Linked DNA regions of Embleya scabrispora. The protein of the gene in region 2 interacts with the protein of the main gene of each other region in a pairwise test. Links are inferred from orthologs where the notes say so. Each region holds a gene or a part of one and is shown on either strand. Other genes may lie near its edges.

Evidence for each region.
Region 1: the proteins of eno (region 2) and rpe interact in binary tests that used the Escherichia coli proteins (3 or more experiments, as listed by UniProt). The link is inferred for Embleya scabrispora from one-to-one orthologs.

What each region holds. Positions count from the first base shown.
Region 1 is NZ_MWQN01000001.1:537,499-551,932, reverse strand. What follows is about bases 3,548-6,348. They hold rpe (ribulose-phosphate 3-epimerase), read right to left. Parts: upstream 5,385-6,348; coding sequence 4,710-5,384; downstream 3,548-4,709. Other genes in these bases: ribD (bifunctional diaminohydroxyphosphoribosylaminopyrimidine deaminase/5-amino-6-(5-phosphoribosylamino)uracil reductase RibD), read left to right, coding at 5,882-6,348; B4N89_RS02685 (class I SAM-dependent methyltransferase), read left to right, coding at 3,769-4,548; B4N89_RS49565 (hypothetical protein), read left to right, coding at 3,548-3,727. Also shown: B4N89_RS53290 (peptide deformylase), read left to right, coding at 253-489; fmt (methionyl-tRNA formyltransferase), read left to right, coding at 496-1,428; B4N89_RS02695 (RsmB/NOP family class I SAM-dependent RNA methyltransferase), read left to right, coding at 1,434-2,828; more of B4N89_RS49565, read left to right, coding at 3,002-3,547; more of ribD, read left to right, coding at 6,349-6,958; B4N89_RS02670 (riboflavin synthase), read left to right, coding at 6,962-7,588; nicotinamide riboside transporter PnuC, read left to right, coding at 7,585-8,247; B4N89_RS02660 (bifunctional 3,4-dihydroxy-2-butanone-4-phosphate synthase/GTP cyclohydrolase II), read left to right, coding at 8,301-9,611; ribH (6,7-dimethyl-8-ribityllumazine synthase), read left to right, coding at 9,830-10,321; B4N89_RS02650 (phosphoribosyl-ATP diphosphatase), read left to right, coding at 10,377-10,640; hisG (ATP phosphoribosyltransferase), read left to right, coding at 10,748-11,611; B4N89_RS02640 (PH domain-containing protein), read left to right, coding at 11,677-12,144; B4N89_RS02635 (PucR family transcriptional regulator), read right to left, coding at 12,653-13,801. UniProt on the Escherichia coli protein: Catalyzes the reversible epimerization of D-ribulose 5-phosphate to D-xylulose 5-phosphate.
Region 2 is NZ_MWQN01000001.1:2,735,890-2,750,322, reverse strand. Bases 5,292-8,091 are described here. They hold eno (phosphopyruvate hydratase), read left to right. Parts: upstream 5,292-5,951; coding sequence 5,952-7,232; downstream 7,233-8,091. Other genes in these bases: B4N89_RS12050 (DUF501 domain-containing protein), read left to right, coding at 8,060-8,091; B4N89_RS47665 (FtsB family cell division protein), read left to right, coding at 7,289-7,927; B4N89_RS12065 (SseB family protein), read right to left, coding at 5,427-5,789; B4N89_RS12070 (hypothetical protein), read right to left, coding at 5,292-5,434. Outside these bases: B4N89_RS12085 (hypothetical protein), read right to left, coding at 1-2; B4N89_RS12080 (hypothetical protein), read right to left, coding at 176-640; B4N89_RS12075 (DUF6531 domain-containing protein), read right to left, coding at 637-5,070; more of B4N89_RS12070, read right to left, coding at 5,084-5,291; more of B4N89_RS12050, read left to right, coding at 8,092-8,623; B4N89_RS12045 (Ppx/GppA phosphatase family protein), read left to right, coding at 8,620-9,567; B4N89_RS12040 (NAD(P)/FAD-dependent oxidoreductase), read left to right, coding at 10,106-11,455; B4N89_RS12035 (ABC transporter ATP-binding protein), read right to left, coding at 11,514-12,290; B4N89_RS12025 (Bax inhibitor-1/YccA family protein), read left to right, coding at 13,146-14,000; B4N89_RS12020 (DUF4287 domain-containing protein), read right to left, coding at 14,179-14,412. UniProt on the Escherichia coli protein: Catalyzes the reversible conversion of 2-phosphoglycerate (2-PG) into phosphoenolpyruvate (PEP). It is essential for the degradation of carbohydrates via glycolysis.

The DNA.
Region 1 (14,434 bases), 2.2 Mb from region 2 along the record:
CCCGGTCACCGTGTTCGACAAGGAACTGCGTCGACTGGTCGCCGACCTCACCGACACCATGCGCGACGCGCCCGGCAGCGGCCTGGCCGCGCCGCAGATCGGCGTCGCCCTGCGGGTGTTCACCTACCAGGTGGACGGCGAGGTGGGCCACCTGATCAACCCCGACCTGGACCTGTCCGAGGACGAACAGGACGGCCCGAGGGCTGTCTGTCCCTGCCGGGTCTGCGCTACGACACCAAGCGTGCGTACGGCGTGGTCGCCAAGGGCTTCAACATGCACGGCGACCCCGTGGTCATCGAGGGCACCCGACTGCTCTCGCGCTGCATCCAGCACGAGACCGACCACCTCGACGGCATCCTGTTCATCGACCGACTCGACCGCGAACAGCGCAAGTCCGCGCTGCGTGCGCTGCGCGAGGCGGAATGGGCGGGACAGGCCCCGCCGCAGGTGAAGTTCTCCCCCCACTCCACCTTCGGGAAGGCCCTCTAAAACCCCATGCGCCTAGTCTTCGCCGGCACCCCCGAGGTCGCCGTCCCCGCACTCGAAGCCCTCCTGGAGTCCCGGCACGAAGTGGTCGCGGTGGTCACCCGCCCCGACGCCCCCGCCGGTCGCGGTCGCAGGCTGGTCGCCAGTCCGGTGGCCGAGCGGGCCGCCGAGGCCGGGATCGAGATCCTGCGCCCGGCCAAGCCGCGCGACCCGGAGTTCCTGGCCCGGCTCACCGAGATCGCCCCCGACTGCTGTCCCGTGGTCGCCTACGGCGCGCTGCTGCCCAAGGTCGCGTTGGAGATCCCCGCACGCGGCTGGGTCAACCTGCACTTCTCGCTGCTGCCCGCATGGCGCGGCGCCGCACCGGTGCAGCACGCCGTGCTCGCGGGCGACGACATCACCGGCGCGTGCACCTTCGAGATCGAGCAGGGCCTGGACTCCGGCCCGGTCTACGGCATGGTCACCGACGAGATCCGGCCCACCGACACCAGCGGCGACCTGCTCGACCGGCTCTCCCGCTCCGGCGCGCGCCTGCTGGTGGCGACCATGGACGGGATCGCCGACGGCAGTCTCGCCCCGCGCCCGCAGTCCCCGGAGGGGGTGTCCCTCGCGCCCAAGCTCGGCGTCGAGGACGCCCGCGTCGACTTCACCGCACCCGCGCTGCGCGTGGACCGCGTGGTACGCGGCTGTACCCCCGCCCCCGGCGCCTGGACCACCTTCCGCGGCGAGCGGCTCAAGCTCGCCCCGGTCCGGCTGCGCGCCGGGGACAACGCGCTGGCCCCCGGCGAGATCGCGGTGGAGAAGAAGGCGGTCCGCGTGGGCACCGGCAGTCACGCGGTCGAACTCACCCTGGTCCAGCCCCAGGGCAAACGCATGATGGCCGCCACCGACTGGGCCCGGGGCGCACACCCCGAGCCCGGTGAAACCCTCGGCACGAACTGAGCACCGTGACCAACGCCCCCGCCGCACGCCCCTACCGCCGCCCGCGTCCCGACGCCGCGCGCCTGGCCGCCTACGACGTCCTGCACGCGGTCGGCGAACGCGACGCCTACGCCAACCTGGTGCTGCCCGCGCTGCTGCGCGAGCGCCGGATCATTCCCCGCGACGCCGCGTTCGCGACCGAGCTGGTGCACGGCACGCTGCGCCGTCAGGGCACCTACGACCGGATCGTGGCGGCCTGTACCGACCGGCCGATCCAGGAGATCGACCCGCCGGTCCTGGACGTGCTCGCGCTCGGCGTGCACCAGCTGCTGAGCATGCGCACCCCCGTACACGCGGCCGTCTCGGCCACCGTGGAACTGGCCCGCGCGGTCCTCGGCGACGGCCGGGCCAAGTTCGTCAACGCGATCCTGCGCCGGGTGTCCAAGCAGGACCTGGACACGTGGCTGCGGCAGATCGCGCCGCCCTACGAGGACGACCCCGAGGGCCACCTCGCGGTCCTGCACTCGCACCCGCGCTGGATCGTGCAGGCGCTGTGGGACGCGCTGGGCGCGCGCGGCAACCCGCACGACCGCGCCGCGATGGAGGCGCTGCTGGCCGCCGACAACCTCGCCCCGGTGATCTCCCTGGTCGCCCGCCCGGGCCGGGTGGAACTCGCCGAGCTGTACGAGGCCGGGGCCACCCCCGGGCGCTGGTCGCCGTACGCCGCCACGCTGCCGGAGGGCGACCCCGCCGCGATCAAGGCGATCCGCGACGGCCGCGCCGCGGTCCAGGACGAGGGCAGCCAACTCGTCGCCGCCGCGCTCGCGAACGCCGAGGTCGAGGGCGCCGAAAGCCGCTGGCTGGACCTGTGCGCCGGTCCCGGCGGCAAGGCCGGCCTGCTCGCCGCGATCGCCACCGGCCGCGACGTGTCGCTGCTCGCGGTCGAACGCCGCCACCACCGCGCGCGCCTGGTCCGCAACGCGATCGGCCACCTGACCCACCATCAGGTGATCACCGCCGACGGCACCAGGCCGGCCTGGCGGCCCGGCAGCTTCGACCGGGTGATCGCCGACGTCCCGTGCAGCGGCCTGGGCGCCCTGCGCCGCCGCCCCGAGTCGCGCTGGCGCCGCAAGCCCGAGGACATCCCCGAACTCGGCGAACTCCAGCGCGCCTTGCTGCGCACGGCGGTCGCCGCCGCGCGCCCCGGCGGGGTGATCGCCTACGTCACCTGCTCGCCGCACCCGGCCGAGACCCGCGTGGTGGTCGACGACATCCTGCGCGCGGACGAGGCCGAGTTGATCGACGCCCGCTCCCTGTTCCCGGGCGTACCGCACCTGGGCAGCGGGCCGGACGTACAGCTGTGGCCGCACCTGCACGGCACGGACGCGATGTATCTGGCCCTGCTGCGCCGGAGGGGCTGACCGGGTCGGTGGTTGCCCGGCCGATGGGGTGATGCGCGGCTGAATCCGGCTCAAATGGGGCATAACGGCGAGGGTGGTCGTCACTTCGGGCTCGGCCGCACCGGCCGTCCCTCGGGTTCCACACGTACCGCGGGCGGTCGCGACATCCCGCCATCGCAGGAGCCGCCGTACCCATGTCGACGCTCGCCCCCAGCACCCCGCGCCCAGGCCCGCTCGTCCGCACGGGGGCGGCGGTGCGCGGCGAATGGACCAGGCTCACCGCGGTGCCGGTGCGCGAACTGCGCGCGCACGGGCTCCGGGCGATCCCGCTCACCCTGTGTGCGGTGCTCCTGAGCCTCGGCTTCTGGCTGGCCTGGCGCACCTCGTGGGGTGGCGACGTGGTGCGGGTGCTGGGCGGGGTGAGCGCGGGCATCCCGCTGCCGCTCGCGCTGCTGCGTACCCCCGTGTCGCTGTTCGTGCCCGCGCCGGACCTGCCGGTGTGGGGCGCGCTGATCCAGGTGCTGATCCTGTTCGGACTGGCCGAACTCGACCTGGGCGCCCGCCGGACACTGCTGATCGCGTACGTGGCCACGCTGTCCGGCACGCTGGCCGCGCGCGCAATGGTCGCCCTCGGCCCGGACCACCCGCTCGGCATCGACGCGCACCAGGGCGACGTCATGGACACCGGTCCCTCGGCCGCGGTGGTGGGCCTGGTGGTGTGCATCGCGATGGTGCGGCGGGCGCCGATCCTGTTCGTGGGGGTGTGGGCGCTGATGATCGCCGAGGTGGTGGTCAAGCCGAATCTGGCCGGGCGCGAACACATCGCCGCGATGACCGGGGTCACCCTGTGTACCGGCGTGTACCTGATCCGGCGGCGCCGGCGGGGCTTTGAGGCGTCCGCTCGCCGGGAAGTACCTTGATATCGAGATAATCCGCGCCGCGATGCCCACGGGAGACCCCCATGCCGATCGACTTCCACAGCCCCGCCAACCGCCTCACGTACACCCACCGCACCGCCGGCGCGGACTGGGCGCGGCTGGTCGGCGACCTCGTGGACCCCGTCGGGGCGCGGGTGGTGGACGTCGGATGCGGCGGCGGGGTGTACACCACCGCGTGGCTGGATCTGGGGGCGGCGAGCGCGGTCGGGGTGGACTTCTCGGCCGCGATCCTCTCCGGCGCCCGAGAGCGGGCCGGGTCGTCGTCTCGCGAAGGGTTGTCGTTCCGGGAAGATGACGCGTACGCCACCGGGTTGCCCGACGGCGGCGCCGACATCGTGTTCGAGCGGGCGCTGATCCACCACCTCGACGACCTCGCCGGATGTTTCCGCGAGGCCCGGCGGCTGCTCGCGCCCGGCGGCACGCTGATCGTCCAGGACCGCACCCCGGCCGACGTCGCCCGCCCCGGCACGGCCGGCCACCTGCGCGGCTTCTTCTTCGAGCGGTTCCCCGCGCTGCTCACGATCGAGACCGCCCGGCGCCCCACCGGCGCCACGGTCGAGGCGGCACTGCGCGAAGCCGGCTTCACCGCCGTGCGCACCACCGCGCTCGCCGAGACCCGCCGCACCTACACCGACGCCCGAGAGGTCGGCACCGACCTGCGCGCCCGCACGGGCCGCTCGATCCTGCACGACCTGACCGACGCCGAACTCGACGAGTTGGCGGCCTGCATCGAGTCCAAGCTCCCGTCCCGAACGCCCATCACCGAAATCGACCACTGGACGATCTGGTCCGCCGGCCGCTGAGGTCTCCCGCCCCGGCGAGGACGACGAGAGACCCCAACGGCTCAGCCCTTCACTCGTTGTGACGAAGCTCCACGGGACCTGTCGGCCCCGCCCGAGTGCACGAAAATCGCAGCCCGCTCACGCAGCGCAACGGGTGGGCGGGTGGGAAAACAAACCCCGCCCTAATGGGCGCAGCGCGCTGCGGCGCCGGCCGCCAGCCCCCGAAGCCGGTCCACCGCCGCGCCCGGGTCCGTCCCGTCGAAGACCGCCGAGCCCGCCACGAACACGTCCGCGCCGGCCTCCGCGCACATCTCGATCGTCTTGGCGGAGACCCCGCCGTCCACCTGCAGCCACATCTGCAGACCGTGCTTGGCGATCAGCTGCCGGGTCCGGCGGATCTTCGGCAACATCACGTCCAGGAAGCTCTGCCCGCCGAATCCCGGCTCGACCGTCATCACCAGGAGCATGTCCAACTCGGGCAGCAGGTCCTCGTACGGCTCGATCGGCGTGGCCGGCCGCAGCGCCATCGAGGCCCGCGCGCCCTTGGCCCGCAGGTCGCGGGCGAGCTTGATCGGGGCGGTCGCGGCCTCCACGTGGAACGTGACGCTGCCCGCGCCGGCCTCCGCGTAGGCGGGCGCCCAGCGGTCCGGGTCCTCGATCATCAGGTGCATGTCGATGGGCGTGTCGGTGGCCTTCATCAGGCTCTCCACCACGGGCAGGCCGAGGGTGAGATTCGGTACGAAGTGGTTGTCCATGACATCCACGTGGAGCCAGTCGGCATTGCGCACCTGCGCGACCTCGTCGGCGAGGCGGGCGAAGTCGGCGGACAGGATGCTCGGATTGATCTGCACGGTCATGCGCACAGAATCTCATCGACCCGACCCCTCGCGGGCACCGCCTCGACCAGCGAGCTGACGAATCGTCAGATCATCCTCGCCGCGGTCGCGTTCGGATATACGAACGCACCGTGACGGACGGCACAGGTTGCCCACGGTCAACGTTGTCGGCCGTCGTGGCACACTTCGAGGTGTACGAAAGTCACGTACGCGCGCTCCGGGGTCGGTGAAAATCCGAACCGGCGGTTACAGTCCGCGACCCGGTCGACGCCCCGCATCACGTGGAGCGACGGCCGGCTGAACCGGTGGAATTCCGGTACCGACGGTCAAAGTCCGGATGGGAGGTGGCGCGCGGCGAGCGACTGCGGCATGCCCGCGTACCCGAAGGTGCGCCGACATCCCCGCGCGTCGACTCGTCGTGCCGTTGTGCCCGAAAACACCCCGGTTGCCCCGCGTCGAACGCGAGGAGGCACGAGGTGGAGGGCAACACGACCCCGCCGGTCGACGAGACCTCGGCGATGCGCCGGGCCATCTCGCTGGCGAGCCGTGCGCTCGGTCACACCAGTCCCAATCCGCTGGTCGGCTGCGTCGTGCTCGGCCCCGACGGCACCGTGGTCGGCGAGGGTTTCCACACCCGCGCCGGCGCCCCGCACGCCGAGGTCGAGGCGCTGCGCGCGGCCGGTTCGGCGGCTCGCGGCGGCACCGCCCTGGTGACCCTCGAACCCTGCTCGCACGTCGGCCGCACCGGCCCCTGCACGCAGGCCCTGATCGACGCCGGCATCCGCCGGGTGCGCTACGCCGTCGCCGACCCCAACCCGGTCGCGGCCGGCGGCGGCGCGGTGCTGCGCGCGGCGGGCATCGACGCCGAGGGCGGCCTGCTCGCCGCCGAGGCCGAGGCGGGCAACCGCGCCTGGCTGACCGCCGTCCGCCTGGGCCGCCCGCACGTGACCTGGAAGTACGCGGCCACCCTGGACGGCCGCAGTGCCGCCGCCGACGGCAGCGCCCGGTGGATCAGCTCGGTCGAATCCCGCGCCGATACCCACCTGCTGCGGGCGAGCGTCGACGCGGTACTGGCCGGCTCCGGCACACAGCTCGCCGACGACCCGCACCTGGCCGCGCGCGACGTACCCGGCGCCCGGCAACCGCTGCGGGTGATCGTGGACACCCACGCCCGCACCCGCGCCGACGCCCGAGTGCTCGACGACGCGGCGCCGACCCTGATCGCGGTCGGCCCCGACGCGGTCGCCGCACACCTGCCCGAGGCCGCCGTACTGCGCATACCGCTCGCGGACACCGGCCTGGACCTGCCCGCGCTGCTGAACGAGCTGTACGCGCGCGACGTGCGTGCCGTGCTGCTCGAAGGCGGTCCCACCCTCGCCGGCGCGTTCGCCGCCGCCGGCCTGATCGACACCGTCGTGGGCTATCTCGCCCCCGCCCTGCTCGGCGCCGGACCTCCCGCGCTGGGCCCGGCCGGAATCGGCACCATCGCCGAGATGTTGCGACTGGACGTCGACGACGTCACGCGCCTCGGCACCGACATCCGCATCACCGCCCGCCCACGGCCGCACTCCGCCGGCCGTACGAAGGAGTCCTGACGCATGTTCACCGGAATCGTTGAGGAACTCGGCGAGATCGTGGCCATCGAGCGGCTGACCGACTCGGCCCGGATCACCATCCGCGGCCCCGTCGTCACCACCGGTGCCCGCCACGGCGACTCGATCGCCGTCAACGGTGTGTGTCTGACCGTCGTGGACGACAAGGTCGACCCCGAGGCGGCCACCTTCACCGCCGACGTGATGCGGGAGACGCTGGACAAGTCCAGCCTCGGCGCGCTGACCACCGGCTCGCGGGTCAACCTGGAGCGCCCGATGGTGCTCGGCGGCCGGCTCGGCGGACACCTGGTCCAGGGGCACGTCGACGGCACCGGCGAGATCCTGGCCCGCACCCCCGGCGAGGAGTGGGAGATCGTCGAGATCGCCCTGCCCGCGCACCTGGCCCGCTACGTGGTGGACAAGGGCTCGATCACCGTCGACGGCATCAGCCTCACCGTCGTCGAGGCGCACGACGCGAGCTTCACCGTCAGCCTGATCCCCACCACACTCGCGCTCACCACCCTCGGCGTCAAAGCCGTCGGCGACCCGGTCAACCTCGAGGTCGACATCATCGCCAAGTACGTGGAGCGGCTGGGCACGCACGGGCCGGGCACAGGGGTGAGGGCATCGTGACCGGCTGGCTCAACGACGCCGCGTTCACCGTCGCGAACAAGCCGGTGCCGTGGTCCGACCTGCTCGGCCAGATCGCGTCCCTGGCCACCGTCTGGCTCGCGCTGCGCCGCAACCTGTGGGCGTGGCCGGTACAGATCGTGGGCGCGGCGCTGCTGATCGCCGCCAACACCTCCGTGCACCTGGGCGGCAGCGCGATGCGCAACGTGGTGATCATCGTCGCCGCCGGATACGGCTGGTGGCGCTGGGCGCGCGGGCGGCGCGACACCGGCGAGGTGGAGATCCGCTTCGGCACCACCCACGAGCGGATCGCGCTGGTCGCGCTGATGGCGGTCGGCACGGTCGGCTTCGCGCAACTGCTCGAACACACGGGCATCTCGTGGGCGCCCTGGCCGGACGCGTACATCTTCGTCGGCTCGGTCGTGGCGATGCTCGCGCAGGCCCGAGGGCTGTTCGAGTTCTGGCTGGTGTGGATCGCGGTCGACCTGGTCGGCGTACCCCTCGCCTGGCAGCACGGTCTGGTGTTCAGCGGACTGGTCTACGGCGTCTTCCTCGTGATGTGCGTCGCCGGACTCGTCGACTGGTGGAACCGCTCCCGGCGGTACCGGGACAAGGGGGCTGCCCGCGGGGCAGAACGGCACCTGGAAGGGGCAACGGCGTGAAGACCGGCAGCGAAACCGAGACCAGCAGCGAAACCATCGAGGTGCCGGCGCAGATGGGCGCGCCCACCGAGTCGGCCCTCGACACCATCGACGACGCGATCAAGGCGATGGCCGCCGGCGAGGCGATCGTCGTCGTGGACGACGAGGACCGGGAGAACGAGGGCGACCTGATCTTCGCCGGCGAGTTGGCCACGCAGGCGTTGATGGCCTTCATGATCCGCTACTCGTCGGGCGTGGTCTGCGTGCCGATGCGCGGCGCCGACCTGGACCGCCTCAAGCTGCCCCCGATGACCGCCGTCAACGAGGACCGCAAGGGCACCGCCTACTCGGTCTCGGTCGACGCCAAGGACGGCGTGGACACCGGCATCTCGGCCGCCGACCGCACGCACACCGTGCGGCTGCTGTCCGACCCGGACACGGTGCACACCCAGCTGACCCGACCCGGCCACATCTTCCCGCTGCGCGCGGTCGAGGGCGGCGTGCTGGTGCGCCCCGGGCACACCGAGGCCGCCGTGGACCTGGCCGAGCTGGCCGGTCTCGCGCCGGTCGGGGTGATCTGCGAAGTGGTCAACGACGACGGCACGATGGCCCGGCTGCCGCAGCTGATCCCGTTCGCCCGCGAACACGGCCTCAAGATCGTCAGCATCGCCGACCTGATCGCCTACCGCCGCCGCACCGAGCGCACGATCGAGCGCGCCGCCGAGACCCGACTGCCCACGGAGCACGGCACGTTCCGGGCGATCGGCTACCGCAGCACCGTCGACGACGTGGAGCACATCGCGCTGGTCGCCGGCGACATCGGCGACGGCGAGGACGTCCTGGTGCGGGTGCACTCCGAGTGCCTGACCGGCGACGTGTTCGGCTCGCTGCGCTGCGACTGCGGCCCGCAGTTGGACGCCGCCCTGGACCGGGTCACCGCCGAGGGTCGGGGCGTGGTGCTGTACATGCGCGGGCACGAGGGGCGCGGGATCGGGCTGATCCACAAGCTCCAGGCGTACCAACTCCAGGACGCCGGCCACGACACGGTGGACGCCAACCTGGAGCTGGGCCTGCCGGCCGACGCCCGCGACTACGGCACCGGCGCGCAGATCCTGGTCGACCTGGGCGTGCGGTCGATGCGGCTGCTCACCAACAACCCCGCCAAGCGGGCGGGGCTGGAGGGCTACGGCCTGGAGATCACCGGCCGGGTCGCCCTGCCGGTGCACGCCACCGCCGACAACCTGCGCTACCTCCAGACCAAGCGCGACCGGATGGGCCACGACCTGCCCTGGCTGGACCCGAGCGACCCGACCGCGGACCTGCCGTCGGTCGCCGAGGTCGCGGAGGCCGTCGACGCGAAGGGGCGCGCGGTCACCAGCGCGTGAGCGCGTGACCCCTCGGCCTTCCCGAACCGCCCACGTCACCCGTACCGGTGACACGGGCGCGGTGCCGTCCCCGCCGCGCCGATAGGTTCTGTCTCGTTCGAACCGCTCCACCCTCACTTCCGAACCGCTCCACAGCTCCATCCTCACCTCGCAACCAGGCTCGCAGTCGTTCACCAACCGGGTATCGAGCCGTTTCCAGCCGAAGGACAACGACAGACATGAGTGGCGCAGGAGCCCCGAAACTGACCGTCGAGGGCTGCCGTGACCTGCGCGTGGGCGTGGTCGCCGCGCAGTGGCACACCGTCGTGATGGACGGCCTCGTGGACGGGGCCGTCAAGGCCCTGAGCGAGCTGGGCATCACCGAACCCACGCTGATCCGCGCCCCCGGCGCGTTCGAACTGCCCGTGCTCGCCAAGGCGCTGGCCGGCCGCGGCTACGACGCGGTGGTCGCGCTCGGCGTGGTCATCCGCGGCGGCACCCCGCACTTCGAGTACGTATGCTCCGCCGCCACCGACGGCCTCACCCGGGTCGCGCTCGACACCGGCGTGCCGATCGGCTTCGGCGTGCTCACCTGCGACACCGAGGAGCAGGCCCTGGACCGGGCCGGCCTGCCGCACTCGCGTGAGGACAAGGGCCGCGAAGCGGTGGAGGCGGCCGTCGCGACCGCGATGGCGTTGCGTACGCTCTCCGAACCGTGGCGTTCGGCCTGACCGGCAGGTTCGCCGGGCCGTTCGGCACGCCACCCACAACCACGCGATGGGCACCATGAAGACGTTTGAACAGCTTTTCGACGAGCTGCGGGCCAAGGCGGAATCGGGCCGGGAGGGCTCGCGCACGGTCGAGCTCGTCACCGCCGGCGTACACACGATCGGCAAGAAGGTCGTGGAGGAGGCCGCCGAGGTGTGGATGGCCGCCGAGCACGAGGGCGCCGACCGCACCGCCGAGGAGATCTCCCAGCTCCTCTACCACCTCCAGGTGATGATGGTCGCCCGCGGCATCTCGCTCGAGGACGTATACGCTCACCTGTGACAGCCGCCGTCCCCCGGCCCGCCGCCCGGGCCGGGGACGTGGCCGTACCCCTCAGCTCCACCCGGTTCCGCTCCACTCGGTTCAGCACCATTCCGAAGGGTCATTCCATGCTGCGCATCGCCGTCCCCAACAAGGGTTCCCTCTCCGAGCCTGCGTCGGCGATGCTGCATGAGGCCGGCTACCGCCAGCGCAAGCACTCCAAGGAACTGGTCCTCACCGACCCCGACAACAACGTCGAGTTCTTCTTCCTGCGCCCGCGCGACATCGCGATCTACGTCGGCTCGGGCCGGCTGGACGCCGGGATCACCGGGCGCGACCTGCTGATGGACTCCGGCGCCGAGGCCGAGGAGATCCTGCAACTGGGCCTGGCCCCGGCCACGTTCCGCTACGCCGCACCCGCGCCGATCGCGCGCGAGTTGGCCGAGCAGGGCAAGAAGGGGCTGGCCGGACTGCGGGTGGCCTCCTCCTACATCGGCATCGTCCAGCGCGACTTCGCCGAGCACGGCATCGAGGCCGCGGCGCTGGTCAAGCTGGACGGCGCGGTGGAGACCGCGATCCAGCTGGGCGTCGCCGACGTGATCGCCGACGTGGTGGAGACCGGCACCACGCTGGCCCAGGCGGGCCTGGAGGTGTTCGGCGAGCCGATCCTGCGCTCCGAGGCGGTGTTGATCCGGCGCGCCGGCGCGGAAACCTCGCCCGCGCTGGAGCAGTTGGTACGCCGGCTCCAGGGCGTCCTGGTCGCGCGCAGCTACGTGATGATGGATTACGACATCCGGGTCGAGCGGGTCGAGGCGGCGGTCACGCTGACCCCGGGCCTGGAGTCGCCGACGGTCAGCCCGCTGCACAACGAGGGCTGGGTCGCGGTGCGGGCGATGGTGCCGCGCAAGAACGCCCAGCAGATCATGGACGACCTCTGGGAGATCGGCGCCCGGGCGATCCTGGTCACCGGGATCCACGCCTGCCGCCTCTGACCCCGTCCGGTCGGCCCGCCGCCCGGCGGGCCGACCACCGCCACCCTCCGGAGAACCGTTTCCCGATGAGCGAGCCCACCCCCGTCGACCCCCCGCTCCCACGTACCTGGTACGCCAGGCGCAGTCGGCTGATCACCGGTGTGCTCGGCGCGATCATCCTGGTCGGGCTGTGCGTGCTGGCGGTGATGTTGCCGGAGAAGGGCGGCTGGGGATGCGGCTCACGAATGGGCGTCGCGGCCACCGGCGTCCTGGGACTCGGCGCGATGGTGATGCTGGGCCGCCCGAAGGTGGTCGCCGCCGCGGACGGCGTGACGGTGGTCAACCTGCTCCGGACCACACACCTGGAATGGGCCCAGATCGTCCGGGTGTACCTGCGCCAGGGCGACCCGTGGGTCTACATCGACATGTCCAACGGCGACACGCTGCCGGTGATGGGCATCCAAACCTCCAACGGCAAATCCGCCGCCATCACCGCCGCCCGCGAACTCCGCACCTTGGCCGACCACTACGGCGCAGCCCCGGAAGCCCGCTAGCACCGGGGGAGGGCGCTCGGGCCGGTTCCTCCCGGGCACCTTCCGGGGTGGGCCGGGCGCTTCCGGCGAGGGTTGCGTCTCGGCCGGGTGCGGGCCCGCTGCGGAACCGGTTCGGCCCGAAGGGCGTCCGCCGCCGGCGTTCGGGGCTTCGAGACTCGAAGCTCGCGACGAGACGGGCGCGTTGCCGGTCGGTTTCGCCGAGCAACGCGCCCGTCTCGCCGAAGCCCGGAGTCTCGGCGGCGCGAACGCCGGCGGCGGTCCACCACTCGCCCGCGGCCGCAAGCGCAACGCCTGCCGGAAACGCCCCACCCGCTTCGGAGGCCCCAGCCGACTCGGCCGGCGCAGATGCCGTCCGCTGATGGGGTGAACCGCATCGTGCCCGGCCGAGCCCGAACCCGCCCGGCCCGTCCGGCGTTCGAGGGCGGCCGGGCCGGGCGGCCGGTCGTCCCCGTTCCGGGCCGATGCCGCCGATGCGCCCTCCACGAGCCCGCTCCGCCCCTCTGGGGCGTCAGCGACCCTGTATGCGGACGATCTGTAGAGCGATCATCAGGTTCAGGCGCAGGTGTGGGTCCTGGGTGAACGGGCCGAGCAGGCGCTCCAGTTTGGTGATCCGATACCGCAGCGTGTTGTAGTGCACGTACAGCCGCCGTGCCGTTTCGGCCACGTTCAGGTTCGTGTCGAGCAGTGCCTGCAGAGTGTTGCGCAGGTCGGCTGCCTCCGGGTCGCGGGGATGGGCCAGGGTGCGCAGGGCCTCGCGGGCGAAACGGTCGAGTTCACCCGGATCGGGGATCAGGCTGAGCAGCCGGAAGACGCCGAGCTGGTCGAAGTCGGCCACCGCGCCGGGGCCGTGGATGCGCCGCCCGGCGGCGACCGCGCGCCGGGCCTGCTCGTACGCGACCGGCAGCGCGTCGAGTGACTCCGCCGGTCGGCTCACCCCCGTCGTGAACGACCGGACCGCCGCGCCGCAATCCGCGTGCACCACGGCCGCGAGTTCGGTCACCAGTCGCGCGGCCTGGCCGTCGGCCGGTGCGCCGAGCAGGGTGACCACCTCGCGCGGGTACGCGGCGACCGCCGCCTCCGGTGCCCGTGCGCCGACCGCGCCGGACCAGGCGCGGGCCAGTGCCTCCTGTCCGGCCCGGATCGCCCGCGGGTCGCGGCCGGCCGCCGGCGGGTCGGCCTCGGCCACCACCACCAGGAGCGGTCCGGTCGGCAGCGCCGCCCAGCCCGTCAGGTCCGTACCGCGCCCGGTGAGCAGGTCGCGCATCAAGTCGCTGCGGTACTTGGCGTCGGCGGCGGCCTGTGCCAGCCGCCCCGCCAAGCCGATCGCGGTGTCCACGAGCGGCCGCCCGCCCGGCCGTACCGTCTGCCCGGGGCCGCCCGCGTCCGGGGGCGCGGCGGGTGCCGGGACCGTGGGGTGCGAGCGCGGGTCGTTGCCCGCCTCCCACGCGGTCGAGGCGCCCGCGACCCGGGCGCGCGGGAAAGGGTCGGGCTCGGGGGCGCTGGCACCGCCGCCGACGACCTTGCGGCGCCGTGGCGGCAGCCGACGCGGCGCCGCTCCGGCCACCGTCGCGCGGCCGGCGCCGCCGCTCTTGTCCCCGGGACGAAACTGCGGTTCGCCCCCGGTTGCCGTTCCGCCCGCGTCCCCGAGGTTGCCCATACACCGACCGTAGCGTTACGAACACGAGCGCGTCAGCACCACCGAGAGCGTGCGGGCAGTGCACCCCCGGAGTGCGCCCGGCGCACGTTCCCCCTGCCAAGGGCCGTCCCGGCACAGTTCGTTCCGTCCCGGGATCCATCCGCGTGGCGTGCTTGACCGTTGTGTCCGAATCGCCATAGCTTGCGGTATAGCGGCGACACCGGGACGGCTCCGGGTCCCGTGCCGAGACGAAGCCCCCGATCGTTCCCCCGCGACCGGGGGCTTCCTCGTGTGCGCCGGGCCGACTCGCGTCCGCCCCGGGGGACTTCACCGCCCCGACGCGCCACCGGCTCGTATCCGCCGGCCGCGGCTCACCACCTCGAGTCTCATTCGCCCCTCGGCTTGACCGCCCCCGCTCGGTACGATGCCCCGGGGGGCGAACGCGTGGCGAAACGGACACCATCCGTGACCGATGCGTGCGTGACGGACAGCGGAACGGGAGAGGCTTTAAGGGGCGTCGCCGATCGAGCGGAATGGGCGCACCGGGATTCATCGGCAGCGGGCCGACATCCTCTCGAAGTCCCCTCGGGGACACGGGCACGCGGAGAGGACCGGCCGGGGGAAGGGGGGTCCACCGTGGGACAGACCGAACGT
Region 2 (14,433 bases):
ACGATCCCACCCGAAAACGCGTACACCTCCGCAGTCCCCCGGACCGCGAACTCCCACCGCACAGCCCCACCCCACCATCGTCGTCGACCACCCCGAAACCCTGGCGACCCGAGGCCGCCGCGCATTTCAGGGTGCCTACAGCCGCCGGCTCCACAAAAAATGCCGGTTCGTTGTCTTATGGGTTGTGAGGCTCCCACGATGCGGTCAGGTCGGCGCACGCGATCAGGATGGTTGCGCCGGTGAGGGCGATCTCGTGCCGGCACCCCGCATCGGCGGGCAGGATTTCATCGAGCAGCAGGGAATCTTTGACGCCGCCGCCCGCGGCTTGACTTTCCCAATCCACAGACAGGCTTTCGACGCCGTCATATCGGATACGAAGCGCTTCCTCGTGCTTCCATGGATTGGGCGAGAAAAGGATCTCGAGACCCTGTCGACTGTCCGATGGGGTTACAAGGGTTTCGAACCCCAAATCCTTCACGCATCTGGGGCTGCTGAAATCGTAGTGCCCCGGATCGGTGGCGAATCCTCGGGCTCCCTGGGGAAGTTGCGAACTCATTTTCGGCAATTCACCAAGATATGACCGAGGGTCCAGCCAAAATCCTCGAATGTCGTCCCGCCATTCGATCTCGATGAATTTCATTTACATCCTCCGCCCGTCAGCCTCGGGCGATGCCAATTATCGCCCGAGATGTCTTCGGTTCCGCGTGGACCCAATCTATTGGTCCTGCGGAGCATTTCGATAGCCATCCCCCTCAATGAATTTTCGATCGCGGCGGGGACTTCGATGTCCGTTCCGTGGCCATGCTTGGCGAACCACCCAGTGCTGCCGTAGACACCGTAGTCGACGCCGCCCTTGTAGACATGGATTTCGAAGTCGGTCCCCAACCCCATGGGAAATACATCAATTCTTGCCGTGAATCCCGGACCGAGACTTATGGGATCCTTGGCGCCCTGGGGGGCCAGTCCGAGCGGATCGGACCACGCGACAGGGTTTATAACGTAGGCGTGATGGTTGGGTGACGCTTCGATACCCAAAGGGTCGGGGCTGCAAAATTGAGCAAGGATTGGATCATATTGTCGAAAAACACTATGGAATATTTGAGACTCCGAATCGCGGTACTGTCCCGGAAAACCGAGTGGGCAGTCCAAGTCTCCGGGAGTGGCCGCAATCCTCGCACCCCACAGCGTATGCCGGGAATGCCAGGCAACTGCCCCTTCGGTGTCGATGAGTTCGACGGGAGTTCCGTCGAGGGCACACACGATTGCGAGGCAGCACACGTTTTTTCCTTCCTCTCCTACAGAAGTGTCGACCTGCAGGAGTGGACGGTGATTATCCCCGGATTCGTACTCCCAGGTGGTCGTTGCGTCCTCCGGCGTATCCTGCTCTGCCAAGAATGAGTTGTCCCAGGAAAAGAGCACTTCAGTCGCAACGGTGCCGCTGGGCGTCAATTGTTGCTTGGCTATCCGGCGGGCCAGCGCATCATAGATGTATTGCCAGGTGATGCCGTCCGGCGTGACGACGCTCGTCAGTCGATCCTCCGGACCCCAGGCGTAGATCCAGGACTTGGATTTTCCGGACAGGGTCTTTTGTGTCCGTTGGATTATGCGCCCTTGTTCGTCATATTTATAGCGGATACGGCCGGCGCGACGGATCAGGGTTCCGACGACTTCCCGCCCGCCTCCGGCGCTTTCGGATTCGGGCCAGTCGGCATGAAGTTGATTTCCGGCCCGGTCGTACGCATAGCGTTCCGTCCAACCATGCGCGCGAACGGCGGTGACGCGGCCCACCTCGTTCAGGTCATACGTCTTGAGGCCGATGTTCGGTTCGTCGATCGACGTGACGAAGCCGTCGGCCCGGAAGGTGTAATTCTGACGAGAACGTTCGATGACGCCGAGGTCCGGGTCCAAGGAAGCAGCGATCCTGCCGGCCGGATCTCCGACGCAGGTTGTCCGGGAGATGAGGTGATGAGTCTCGTTCCACTCTTGAGCGAAGGTTACCCGGTCTCCGAAACGACGGATTGTTTCGCGCCCGGCGGGATCGAAGGTAAATTCGAGCCTATTTCCAGCAATATGTAAGGCCGTCGGGCGGCCCGAAGGATCGTAGGTCCATTCGGTGACGTGGCCGGCGGGGGTTGTCCGGCGAATACGGTTTCCCGCCGCATCGTACGCGTTGGACAACGTACGGCCGTTGGTAGTCTCGGCCGTGATACGACCAAGGGCGTCATACGTGAGGATCAGATCCGCTTCCGGAGCGATAGCCCGGATCAGGCGGCCGGCGGCGTCGAAGTGGTAAATCGTTTCATACTGGGTTGCGTCGTGGCGCTGCGAAGTGACCCAGCCGGTGGCGTCGCGGGTGTACGCGATGATCTCTCCCGCGCCGTTCCTGTGTCGGATCAACCGGCCGGCTGCATCGTAATGGTAGGTCAATTCTCGACCGTTGAAGTCCGTCTCGGCGGCGAGGCGGCCTACCGAGTCGTAGGCGTAGCGCCAGGTGCGACCCTGTGGGTTGGTGACTTCGGTGAGGCGGAGTTCGGCGTCGTAGGTGAATTCCAACCTTGCGCCGTCGGGTCCGGTTCGGGCCGCCGGCAAGTCGAAGTGCGTCGACTCGTAGGACGTGGTGAAGCCTGCTGGGTTGACGTGGTGTCGGAGGTTGCCCTCGCCGTCCCAGGTCCAAAATTCGATCGTGCCGTCTGGGCGTTCGCGCCGTGCTGGTTGGCCTTCCACCGTCCAGGTTGTTTTGGTGGTGTGGCCCATGGGGTCGGTCAGCGTGGTGGGGCGGCCGAAGGCGTTGCGGGTGAGCTTCGTGGTGGCGCCGAGTGGGTCGGTTACCGCGATCGGGAGGCCGGCCGGGTTGGGGGTGACCGTTGTGGTGTGGCCCAAAGCGTTGGTGATGGTTGTGAGGTGGCCGGCCTCGTTGTAGGTGTGGGATGTGATGGCGCCGAGTTCGTCGGTGGTGGTGAGGAGGTTGGCGCGGGTGTCGTAGGTGTGGCTGCGGACTCCGCCGTCCAAGCCGGTGATTCTGGTCGGGCGGCACAGGGTGGGGTCGTGGTCGGCGACTGTGAAGGTGCCGTTGGGGAGGATTACGCCGGTGGTGTTGCCGGCCGCGTCGTAGGTGTACCTCGTGGTGTGGCCGAGTTCGTCGGTGATTGCGACTCGGCGGTTGTAGGAGTCCCATTCGGTGTGGCGGGTGCCGCCTGCCGGGTCGGTTTCGCGGATGACCTGGGACCAGTCGTTGTATTCGTAGGTTCGGACGGCGCCCAACGCGTCGGTCATCCTGGTGGTCCGGGATGCCTCGTCGTAGGCGAAGGTGTTGTCCAGGATGCCGTCGATGCCGGAGCCGCGTACGCAGCGGCCCGCCTCGTCGTACTCGTACTGGTACCAGGTGCCGTTGCGGTCGGTCCAGGACGTCATGCGGTGGTCGGTGTCGTAGGTGAAGCGCAGGGGGCGGCCGGAGGAGTTGACGACTTCGGTGAGGTTGCCGGCGTCGTCGTGGGTGAAGGTGACGAGGTCGACGGAGGCCGCCGGGTCGTACGTGCTCGCGTGGGTGACGGGGTCCGTGTCGAGGAGGCGCAGGCCCGTGACCAGGCTCGCCGCCGAGTCGACCGCCACCCGGTAGCCGCCCGAGTGGGTGACCTCGCGCGGCACGCCCTCCGCGTCGTAGGCGTACTCGACGCGGTTGGCGTTGCGATCCGTCAGCGCTCGCACCGGTATTCGCCGCGAGGCCGCACCCGGCAGGGCCGCGAAGGACCACGTCCACCCCCGCCGCGGGTCGGTGACCGTGAAGCTCCCGGCGCCGTCCCACGCCAGGGGCCACCGATATCCGCCCATCGGCAGCACCGGCTCGCCCGGCCTCGGCACCGGGTAGCGCAGCGTCATCCCGTCGGCGGCCGTGAACGTGACCCGGTCCGCGCCCAGACGCAGGCACTGGTCGAACGTCGACGCCCACCGCTCGCCGAAGAACCGGCCCCCGCCGAACGCCGTCCGGTGGTGCCGCTCCAGCACCAACGGCAGCGCGCCCGGCAGCGTCACGTCGGTCTGCGGCAGCACCATCTCGCCGGTGACCACGTCGATCGGCTCGCCCTCGCGTGTGCACGCCTCCGCGGCCCGGCAGCGCGGGTTGTCCCGCTTGGCGATGTTCTTCTCGACCTGCTCGGCGGGCGTCAGCGCCTTGTTGCCGCCGCGCGTCGCCAGCGTCAGGGCCAGGTCGGGCGCCACGTGGCCGAGCCAGCGGGCCGGGTTCTTCTTGAAGTCCTCCCACGAGGAGACGACCGTGTCCTGGGCGAACCCCACCGGGTCCCGGGCGATGCCGAGCATGCCGCCCGCGATGCCCTTGAGATCGGTGGCGTACGCGATCGGGTCGACGAAGGTCCGAGCCGGGTCGATCGTCCACGCGAAGCTCGCGAGCTCGAAGACTCCACTGCCGGCGCCCTTGGCGAAATCGATCCCGGCCTGGCGGAGCGTCTTCCATATGTCCGGGTCGAGGTCGAGAACGCCACGGGACTTGCGCAGTTCCAACAGCGCGTGCGCGTCGGCCCTTTCCACCCGCTCGCGCACCCGCTTCAACTGCTCCTGCGCCTCGCGCAACATGTCCGCGCCCGGGTGGCCCTCGGGCTTGTGCGGCAACGAGGGCAGGCACTCCTTGCCGACGCCGTTGGCCTTCTGCACATCCTGATCGCGCTTGGCCAGGTCGTACGACTCCTGCTCGCGCGCCTGCGCCTCGATCAGCCAGAACGCCTGCTTCGCCTTCGGGATGATCTCGTTCGCGCACTCGCCCTGGGCGAACCGCAACACCTCGGCGAACTCGCGCAACTTCGCGGCGACGCTCGGGTATTCCTTGCCGTGCAGGCCCAGGATCTCGGTGACGATCCCGAGGTCCTTGCGAAAACCCTCCGCCGCGTCGCCCTGCCAGAGGTCCTTGCCCTCGATCTTGCCGAGCCGTCCCTTGGCCTCCAACGCCTGCACCGAGAACCGGGTCAGCATGTCGGCGACCGCCTGCAACACCTCCCAGTCGCCCGGTATCAGGCCGCGAGGCTGCGAGTCGGGGGTGAGTGGTTCGCCGGATGTCAACACCGGGCGGCCTCCGTCAGTTCGTGGTGCCCATGTCGTCGCCCGCGTGGATCGAGGCCGCACCGCCGGGCGTGAAGAACCGGGCCCTGGCGTCGCGTTCGGCCGCTTCGTACTGCTGCGCGGCCATCTCCAGCGCGATCGCGATGTTCTCGCCGAGGTTGACCAGCGCGGCCATCGCCTTGCCGGCTTCGAGCACGATCTCGCCGGCCTGGAGCGGTGACGAGTAGTACTTCTGCAGCGCTTCCAGCTGCTTCTGCAACGGCTGTTGCTTCTGGGCGATTTCCCGCGCCACCGTCAGCGCTTCGATCAGCTCCGTACCGGCCCCGCGCACGAAGGCGCTGTCGACCCTGAACCCGTCGTCACCCATCCGCCGCCTCCGCGTTCCACAGACTCGCCCGCAGCCGCACCGGTCGCGGGCCGGCCAGGTCGACGGCGATGTCGTAGCCGGGCGGCAACAGCCGCAGCAGGTCGGCGCCTTCGGTGGCGAACCAGTCGCACCCGCCCCGGACGAACAGCGCCAACTGCTCCTCCGACGTGAACACCGGGACCACCCCGCCACCCGGCGGGCCGATCGCCGCGAAGCCGACCCGCTCGGGTCGTTCGCAGTACAGCCGGGCCGCGAGCAGCGCGCTCAGCAGCGCCGGCGGGTCGCCCTCGCCCGCGAGCAGCCGGCCGATCTCCCGCACGAGCGGCGATATGTCCCCCGGATCCGGTTCGGTCATGTGTACGCCCCGTCCCTCGACCGAGCGTCACCCTAGCCAATCCGTTCGCGTTCGTGTCACCGAATAGTCGCCCACAGCTACCCGTTCCCGAGCAAAGCGCGACCCGGGCTGCTACTAGGCTGGCCGAGCAGACCAGCGTGCCCCTTGATCAAGGAGAAACTCGTGCCGTCCATCGACGTCATCCACGCCCGGGAGATCCTGGACTCCCGAGGGAACCCCACGGTGGAGGTCGAGGTCGTCCTCGACGACGGCAGCTCGGGCCGTGCCGCCGTGCCGTCCGGCGCTTCCACCGGTGCCTTCGAGGCCGTCGAGCTGCGGGACGGCGACGAGTCCCGCTACGGCGGCAAGGGTGTACAAAAGGCCGTCGACGCGGTCAACGACCGCATCTACGACGAGATCGTCGGCACCGAGGCCGACGACCAGCGGCTGATCGACCAGGCGATGATCGACCTGGACGGCACCGAGAACAAGGGCGAACTGGGCGCCAACGCCATCCTCGGCGTCTCGCTCGCCGTGGCGCACGCCGCCGCCGAATCGGTGAACCTGCCGCTGTTCCGCTACCTCGGCGGCCCGAACGCGCACGTGCTTCCCGTGCCGATGATGAACATCCTCAACGGTGGTGCGCACGCGGACACCAACGTCGACATCCAGGAGTTCATGATCGCGCCGATCGGCGCGGAGACCTTCGCCGAGGCGGTGCGCTGGGGCGCGGAGGTGTACCACTGCCTCAAGTCCGTGCTGAAGGCGCGCGGCCTGGCCACCAGCATCGGCGACGAGGGCGGCTTCGCGCCGAACCTGGAGAACAACCGCGCCGCGCTGGACCTGATCGTCGAGGCGATCGAGAAGGCCGGCTACACCCCGGGCACCGACATCGCGCTCGCCATGGACGCGGCGGCCAGCGAGTTCTACACCGACGGCGCGTACGTCTTCGAGGGCGCCAAGAAGACCTCCGCCGAGATGTCGGCCTACTACGCCGAGCTGGTCGACGCGTACCCGCTGGTCTCGATCGAGGACCCGCTGGACGAGAGCGACTGGGACGGCTGGGTCGCGCTCACCGCGCAGGTCGGCGACAAGGTCCAGCTCGTCGGCGACGACCTGTTCGTCACCAACCCGGAGCGCCTGGCGCGCGGCATCGCCGAGAAGGCGGGCAACGCCCTCCTGGTGAAGGTCAACCAGATCGGCACGCTCACCGAGGCCTTCGACGCCGTGTCGCTCGCCCACCGCAACGGCTACCGGTGCATGATGAGTCACCGGTCCGGCGAGACCGAGGACACCACGATCGCGGACCTCGCCGTGGCCACGGACTGCGGCCAGATCAAGACGGGCGCCCCGGCGCGCTCCGACCGGGTCGCCAAGTACAACCAGCTGCTGCGCATCGAGGAGATCCTCGACGACGCGGCGGAGTACGCCGGCCGCGCCGCGTTCCCGCGCTTCCAGGGCTGACACCCGGTCGGGCGGGGGACCGCCGGCGCCGGATCGACACAACGGCGGGAGGACGCGTGAGCGAGCAGGGCGAGGGCGGTCGCAGGACGGCCGGGCCGACTCGGGCCGCCCGCGCGTCCCGAGCCGTCGCACCGCCGCGTCAGGCCCGCGGTACGCGCCCGGCATCGGCCCCGTCGAGGTCGGCCGGGCCGAAGCCCGCCAAGCCGAAGACCGCGGCCGGGTCCTTCAAGGACTCGGCCGCGGCGGCGAGCCTGGGTCGGCTGCGCCGGCGCGGCGGCGGCAAGTGGATCGTGCTGACCCTGGTGGTGCTGAGCCTGGCGATCGCCCTCGTCTATCCGCTGCGGCAATACCTGGCGCAGCGCTCCGACGTGGCCGACCTGCGCGAGAGCACCCGCAAGCAGCAGTCCGAGACCGAGCGCATGCGGTCCGATCTGGAGCGCTGGAACGACCCGGCGTACGTCCGGCAACAGGCGCGCGAGCGCCTGCACTTCGTCTACCCGGGCGACACCGCCTACCTGGTGGTGCCGCCGGGCGGCATTACGGGCGACCCGGCGCCGCCCACCCCGGCCCAGGCCAGCTCGCCGCCGTGGTACCGCAACCTGTGGGACTCCACCCGCGACGCGGACAAGGCCGGTACCCCGACCCCGAGCACGCCCCCGACGCCCACGAGGACACCCGCCACGTCGATCGGCTAGGCCGGTCCGGGTCTCGGCGACCCCCGGGTCGCGCGCCGTGCGACCGCGACCGGCCGCCGCGCGCGGCTCCGGGGCGGCACCCCGGTCGAACGTCGGTCCGAACCATTCAGCGAAACAGGACATACTCCCTCCATGGATCAGCAGGACATCGACGCCGTCAAGGCGCAGCTCGGCCGTACCCCGCGTGGTCTGCGCGGCGTCGCCCACCGGTGCCCGTGTGGGCTGCCGGACGTCGTGGAGACCGCCCCGCGCCTGGAGGACGGCTCGCCGTTCCCGACGCTGTACTACCTGACCTGCCCTCGGGCGGCGTCCGCGATCGGGACGCTGGAGGCGAACAACGTCATGCGCGAGATGAACGCGCGCCTGGCGGAGGACGAGGACCTGGCCGCCCGGTACGCCGCCGCGCACGAGGACTACATCGCGCGCCGGGACACGATCGAGGTGCTGGAGGGCTTCCCGTCGGCGGGCGGCATGCCGGACCGGGTCAAATGCCTGCACGTCCTGGTCGGCCACGCGCTCGCCGCCGGACGCGGCGTCAACCCGCTCGGCGACGAGGCGCTGGACGCGCTGCCCGACTGGTGGGCCAAGGGCCCGTGCGTGTGCGTGGACGCCCCCGCCGACGCCCCCGCCGACGCAACCCCTCCCGCCGCCGCTCCGCCCGCCGACGTCGCCGCCCCGGAGGACGAGACCCGATGACCCGACGCGTGGCCGCGATCGACTGCGGCACCAACTCCATCCGCCTGCTCGTCGCCGACCTGGACCCGGCCGCCGGCACCCTGGTCGACCTGGACCGCCGAATGCGGATCGTCCGACTCGGCCAGGGCGTGGACCGGACCGGCCGGCTGGCCCCGGAGGCCCTGGAGCGCACCTTCGCGGCGTGCGTCGACTACGCCGAGGTGATCCGCGAACTGGGCGCCGAGCGGGTGCGTTTCGTGGCCACCAGCGCCAGCCGGGACGCGGAGAACCGGGACGAGTTCCGCGACGGCGTCCGCAAGATCCTGGGCGTCGAGCCGGAGGTGATCTCGGGCGACGAGGAGGCCGCGCTGTCCTTCGTGGGGGCGACCCGCGAACTGGCCGGGACCGGCGCCGTCGAGACGCCCTACCTCGTGGTCGACCTCGGCGGCGGCTCCACCGAATTCGTCCTCGGCACCGACCGGCCCGAGGCGGCCCGGTCGGTGGACATCGGCTGTGTCCGGATGACCGAGCGCCACCTGCGCGACGACCCGCCGACGCCGGCCCAGATCGCCGCCGCGATCACCGACATCGAGGCCGCCCTGGACCAGGTCGCGGCCGTGGTCCCCCTGGCGCGCGCCCGCACCCTGGTCGGCCTGGCCGGCTCGGTGACCACGGTCGCGGGCATCGCGCTCGACCTGCCCGAATACGACTCGACCGCGATCCACCACGCCCGGCCGACCCTGGACCAGGTCCGCACCGTCACCGCCCGCCTCCTGGCGAGCACCCACGCCGAACGCGCGACCATCCCCGTCCTGCACCCGGGCCGCGTCGACGTCATCGCCGCCGGCGCCCTGGTCCTGCGCACGATCATGGAACGCACCGGCCTGACCGAGGTCGTGGTCAGCGAACACGACATCCTGGACGGCATCGCCTGGTCCGAGGCGGAGGCCCCGGCCGGCGAGTAGCCCCCGCCCCGCTTCCGCCCCCACGCTCGCGGGCGCGCCCCCCGACCCCCGTGGCGCGCCCGCGAGTTGGCCCCTGCGTCGACAACGAGCCGGCAGCAAACCGAACAGCCAACCGGACAGCGAGGAACAGCGAGGAACAGCGACCGAACAAGCGCCGTCGGGGAACCAACGACCCCTGTCCAACGTTCGGACACGGACGAAAGTTTGTGAATCCCTTCACATGGTCGACGGGGCAAAAGTTGGCCATGTGGGGCCGTTTTCCTCTGGTCGGCCCGGTTCGAGACGCCCCCGCCTTCGAAAACTCCGGTCGCCGACGAGCCGAGGTGGAGATCACATTGCGCCGTCCCCGCCCCCCTCGGGCAGGATCGACGCAGGTCACCGGGACCGAGTCGCCGGGTGTCGGGGTCGGATGGATCCGCCCCGACCGCCCACCGTGCACAAATGCACAAGCAAAAGGACGAAGGGTACCAGACGGCCCCTTCGGTACTGCGCGCGGCCTCGAAGCACCGGCGTCTTCGATCGGTGGATACTTCCAAACATGAGCAACACGGATCGCCCTCGCATCCTCATCGTCGGCGGCGGCTACGTTGGTCTGTACGCCGCGCAGCGCATCCTCAAGAAGATGCGCTTCGGCGAAGCGACCGTCACGGTCGTCGACCCGCGGTCGTACATGACCTACCAGCCCTTCCTCCCGGAAGCGGCCGCCGGCAGCATCTCACCGCGCCACGTCGTGGTGCCGCTGCGCCGTGTCCTGCCCAACGCCGAGATCGTCAACGGCCGGGTCACCTCCGTCGACCACGACCGCAAGGTGGCGCTCGTCGAGCCGCTGGCCGGCGAGTCCTACGAACTCGGCTTCGACTACATCGTCATCGCGCTCGGCTCCATATCGCGGACCTTCCCCATTCCCGGCCTCGCCGAGAACGGCATCGGTCTCAAGACCATCGAAGAAGCCATCGCACTGCGCAACCACGTGCTCGGGCAGCTCGACCTGGCCGACTCCACCACCGACGAGGACATCCGCCGCAAGGCGCTGACGTTCTGCTTCGTCGGCGGCGGCTTCGCCGGTATCGAGGCGCTGGCCGAGGTCGAGGACATGGCCCGCGACGCGGTGCGCTACTACAAGAACCTCAAGCGCGAGGACATGCGCTTCGTGATGGTGGAGGCGGCCAACCGCATCCTCCCCGAGGTCGGTCCCGAGCTCGGCGCGTGGACGCTGGAGCGGCTGAAGAGCCGCGACATCGAGTTCCACCTGGAGACCTCGCTCAAGTCGTGCGTCGACAAGCACTGCGTGCTCTCGAACGACGTCGAGTTCGACGCCTCGACGATCCTGTGGACCGCGGGCGTCAAGCCCAACCCGGTGCTGTCGGAGTACGGTCTGCCGCTCGGCCCGCGCGGTCACGTCGACACCCGCACCACCCTCCAGGTGGTCGGCATGGACAACGTGTTCGCCGCCGGCGACAACGCCCAGGTGCCGGACCTGGCCGTGGGCGAGGGCGCCTGGTGCCCGCCGAACGCGCAGCACGCGCTGCGGCAGGCCCGGGTCCTGGGCGACAACGTCGTCTCGGTCATGCGCGGCTTCCCGCCGCAGGAGTACAAGCACAAGAACCTCGGCGCGGTGGCCGGCCTCGGTCTGCACAAGGGCGTCGCGGTGATGTTCGGCCGGTTCAAGCTCAAGGGCCTGCCGGCCTGGCTGTTCCACCGCACCTACCACGGTGCGATGGTGCCGACGTTCAACCGCAAGTTCCGGGTCTTCGCCGACTGGACGCTGTCGGCGTTCTTCCGGCGCGAGATCGTCTCGCTCGGCGCGATGGAACACCCGCGCGACGAGTTCGCCGAGGCGGCGCTGCCCGCGCCCCGGCCGGCCGCGGAGCCCGTGGCCAAGTCGTAGGTCGTTCGCGACACGGAGCCCGGTACGCCCTGTGCGTACCGGGCTCCGTCGCGTTCGCTCAGCTCGTGCGCTGGGCCTCGAAGCGCTTCATGCGTTCCAGGACCAGGTCGGAGGTCGGCGCGGCCATCTCGTCGACGATCCGGCCGTCGGCCAGGAACACCACGCGGTCCGCGTAGGAGGCCGCGTTCGGGTCGTGGGTGACCATCACGATGGTCTGGCCCAGGTCGTAGACGCTGCTGCGGAGGAAGCCCAGGACCTCGGCGCCGGAGCGCGAGTCGAGGTTGCCGGTCGGTTCGTCGGCGAAGATGATCTCCGGTTTGCTCGCCAGCGCGCGGGCGCACGCGACGCGCTGCTGCTGGCCGCCGGACAACTCGCTCGGCCGGTGCCTGAGCCGGTCGCGCAGCCCGACGGTCTCGATCACATGGTCGAGCCAGGCCTTGTCGGGCTTGACCCCCGCGATGTCCATCGGGAGCGTGACGTTCTCCAGCGCGGTGAGCGTGGGCAGCAGGTTGAACGACTGGAAGACGAAACCGACCTTCTCCCGGCGGAGCAGGGTGAGCTGTTTGTCGTTCAACGTGGACAACTCCGCGTCGCCGAGTCGCACCGAGCCGAACGTGATCGAGTCGAGCCCCGCCATGCAGTGCATCAGCGTGGACTTGCCCGACCCGGAGGGCCCCATGATCGCGGTGTACTCCGCGCGCCGGAAGCCGACCGAGACGCCGTCGAGCGCGATCACCCGCGTCTCGCCCTCGCCGTAGACCTTGGTCAGGTCGGTGGCGACGGCGGCGAGCGCGCCGTGCGTCCCGACTCCCGCGATGGGTTCGGTGGCGGTCACAGGAGACCTCTTTCCTCGGGGCTGCGCAGGGCGACGGAATGGTTCCGATTCGTGCTGCCTACCCACGCTTCCCCAAGATTGCGCATGATCCGGGACGCCTGATCACACTTACTCACGCTTCGCCGGTTTCGCTCACGCATGGTCCAAATCGATCGCGCCAAGCGGTGCCGGCGGCGGACTCGCGCCCCTCCGGCGACCGGTCGTCGGCCGCCAGTCGGCCGTCCCGAAGTGGGACTCCCGACTCGACCGGGGCGCCGCGCAAGCGCGGCCGAATGCGGTATATCCCCTGCTCAGGCGCCTCAAAGCACCCATTCGGCATCATCCGTGCGGCATCGGGACGGGTTGCCCTTCGTCGCTCTCCGCTATCGAACGGGTCGCCGAGAGTCGTTTGCGGCGTCACGAAATTCAGGGGGTCAACCCGGTGCGCCGGGGCCGCTACGCTCAGCATCGCCCCCGGATGGTGGAACGCAGACACGAGGAGCTTAAACCTCCTTGACCGCAAGGTCGTGCGGGTTCGAGTCCCGCTCCGGGGACCAGATGATCATGGCTCTGAGCTGCAAGAACGCCGTATCGTTGCGAACTCGCGACGGCGGGCCCCGGTGGTCTGGACCACCAACCGGATGATTTCCCGGGCCCGCGGGCCACCTCGACTCGCGAACAGCGCCGGGTGCTCCCGCGTTCACAGCGATCGGCTTCGCGATGGATTCCATCCGACTTTTTATGACCGGACAGTGACCACGGGCACAAATCGCGTGTCCGGGGACGTTGAAGGGGAAGGATGGAGCCCCCGAGAGCTTTACTCGGGGATTACTCTCTTAAGCCACGACCCCCACCCGGGGGCATGGAGGAGATGACATGAGGAGCAGCAACCCGGTGCTCACGCGGCGGGGGGCGTTCGAGACCGGCCGGCAGCAGCAGGCCGGCTACGGAGCGCCGCAGCCCGGGCCGCAGGGCGCCCCGTTCGGCGGGCCGCAGCAGCCGCCGATGCAACCGATGACCCCCGAGCAGCTTCAGGAGATGTACCGGGCGCAGTCCGCCGGTCCGCTCCAGACCGGCCGGATGACGATCGACGACGTGGTCGCGCGTACCGCGATGACGTTGTTGACGGTCGTCGTCACCGGTGCGCTGTCGTGGGCCTTCCTGCCGTTCGAGAACTTCGGCTGGGCGGTCGGCGCCGCGCTCGCGGCGTTCGTCGTCGCGATGGTCCTGACCTTCAAGCGGGAGATCAGCCCGGCCCTGGTGCTGACCTACGCCGCGCTCGAAGGTGTGTTCCTGGGCGCGATCAGCCACGCGTTCGAGCAGCGGTACAGCGGCATCGTGGTTCAGGCCGTCCTCGGCACGGCCGCCGTGTTCGTCGGCATGCTGGTCGCGTACAAGTCCGGCTGGATCAAGGTGACCAGCCGCTACGCGCGCATCGGTCTCGCGATCGCGATCGGCTTCGTCACGCTCATGCTCGTCAACGGACTGGCGATGCTGATCGCCGGCGGCGACGGCCTCGGCCTGCGCAGCGGTCCGCTGGGCATCGTGATGGGCATCCTCGGCATCCTCATCGGCGCGTTCTTCCTGTCCCTCGACTTCAACGAGATCGAGCAACTGGCCGCCCAGGGCGTTCCGGAGAAGGAGGCGTGGCGGTCGGCGTTCGGCCTGACCGTGACCCTCGTGTGGATCTACCTGGAGGTCCTGCGCCTGCTGTCGATCCTTCGGGACTGACGCGGGTGGCGGGCCCCGTGCCCGACAACGCCGAAGCGGCGGTGCCCCCACTCGGGGGCACCGCCGCTTTCGCGTTCGCGGGATCGGCGGAGGGGTGCGGGGGCGTCGTGTGTGTGCGATCAGCGTGATGGCGGTCTTCGACGGGGGGCCGGCAGCGGATCGGCCGAGGGTCGGCGGATCAGCTGACTCCGCCCGGCGCGTGCCGGCGGCGCTCGTGCTCGCGGACGATGGCGAGGGCGTGGCCGTGTCCGAGGTTGTGCTCGCCCTGGAGCCAGGAGACCCGGTCCTCGAACCGGGAGAAGGCCGGACCGGCCTCGATCTCCCGGAACCATTCGGGGAGTTCGCGGCCGGTGCAGGCGGGCACCCGGGCCACGAGGTTGCGGTGGGTCTCTTCGGAGAAGTGCAAGGACATAAGCGCCTCCGGTGAGCGTTC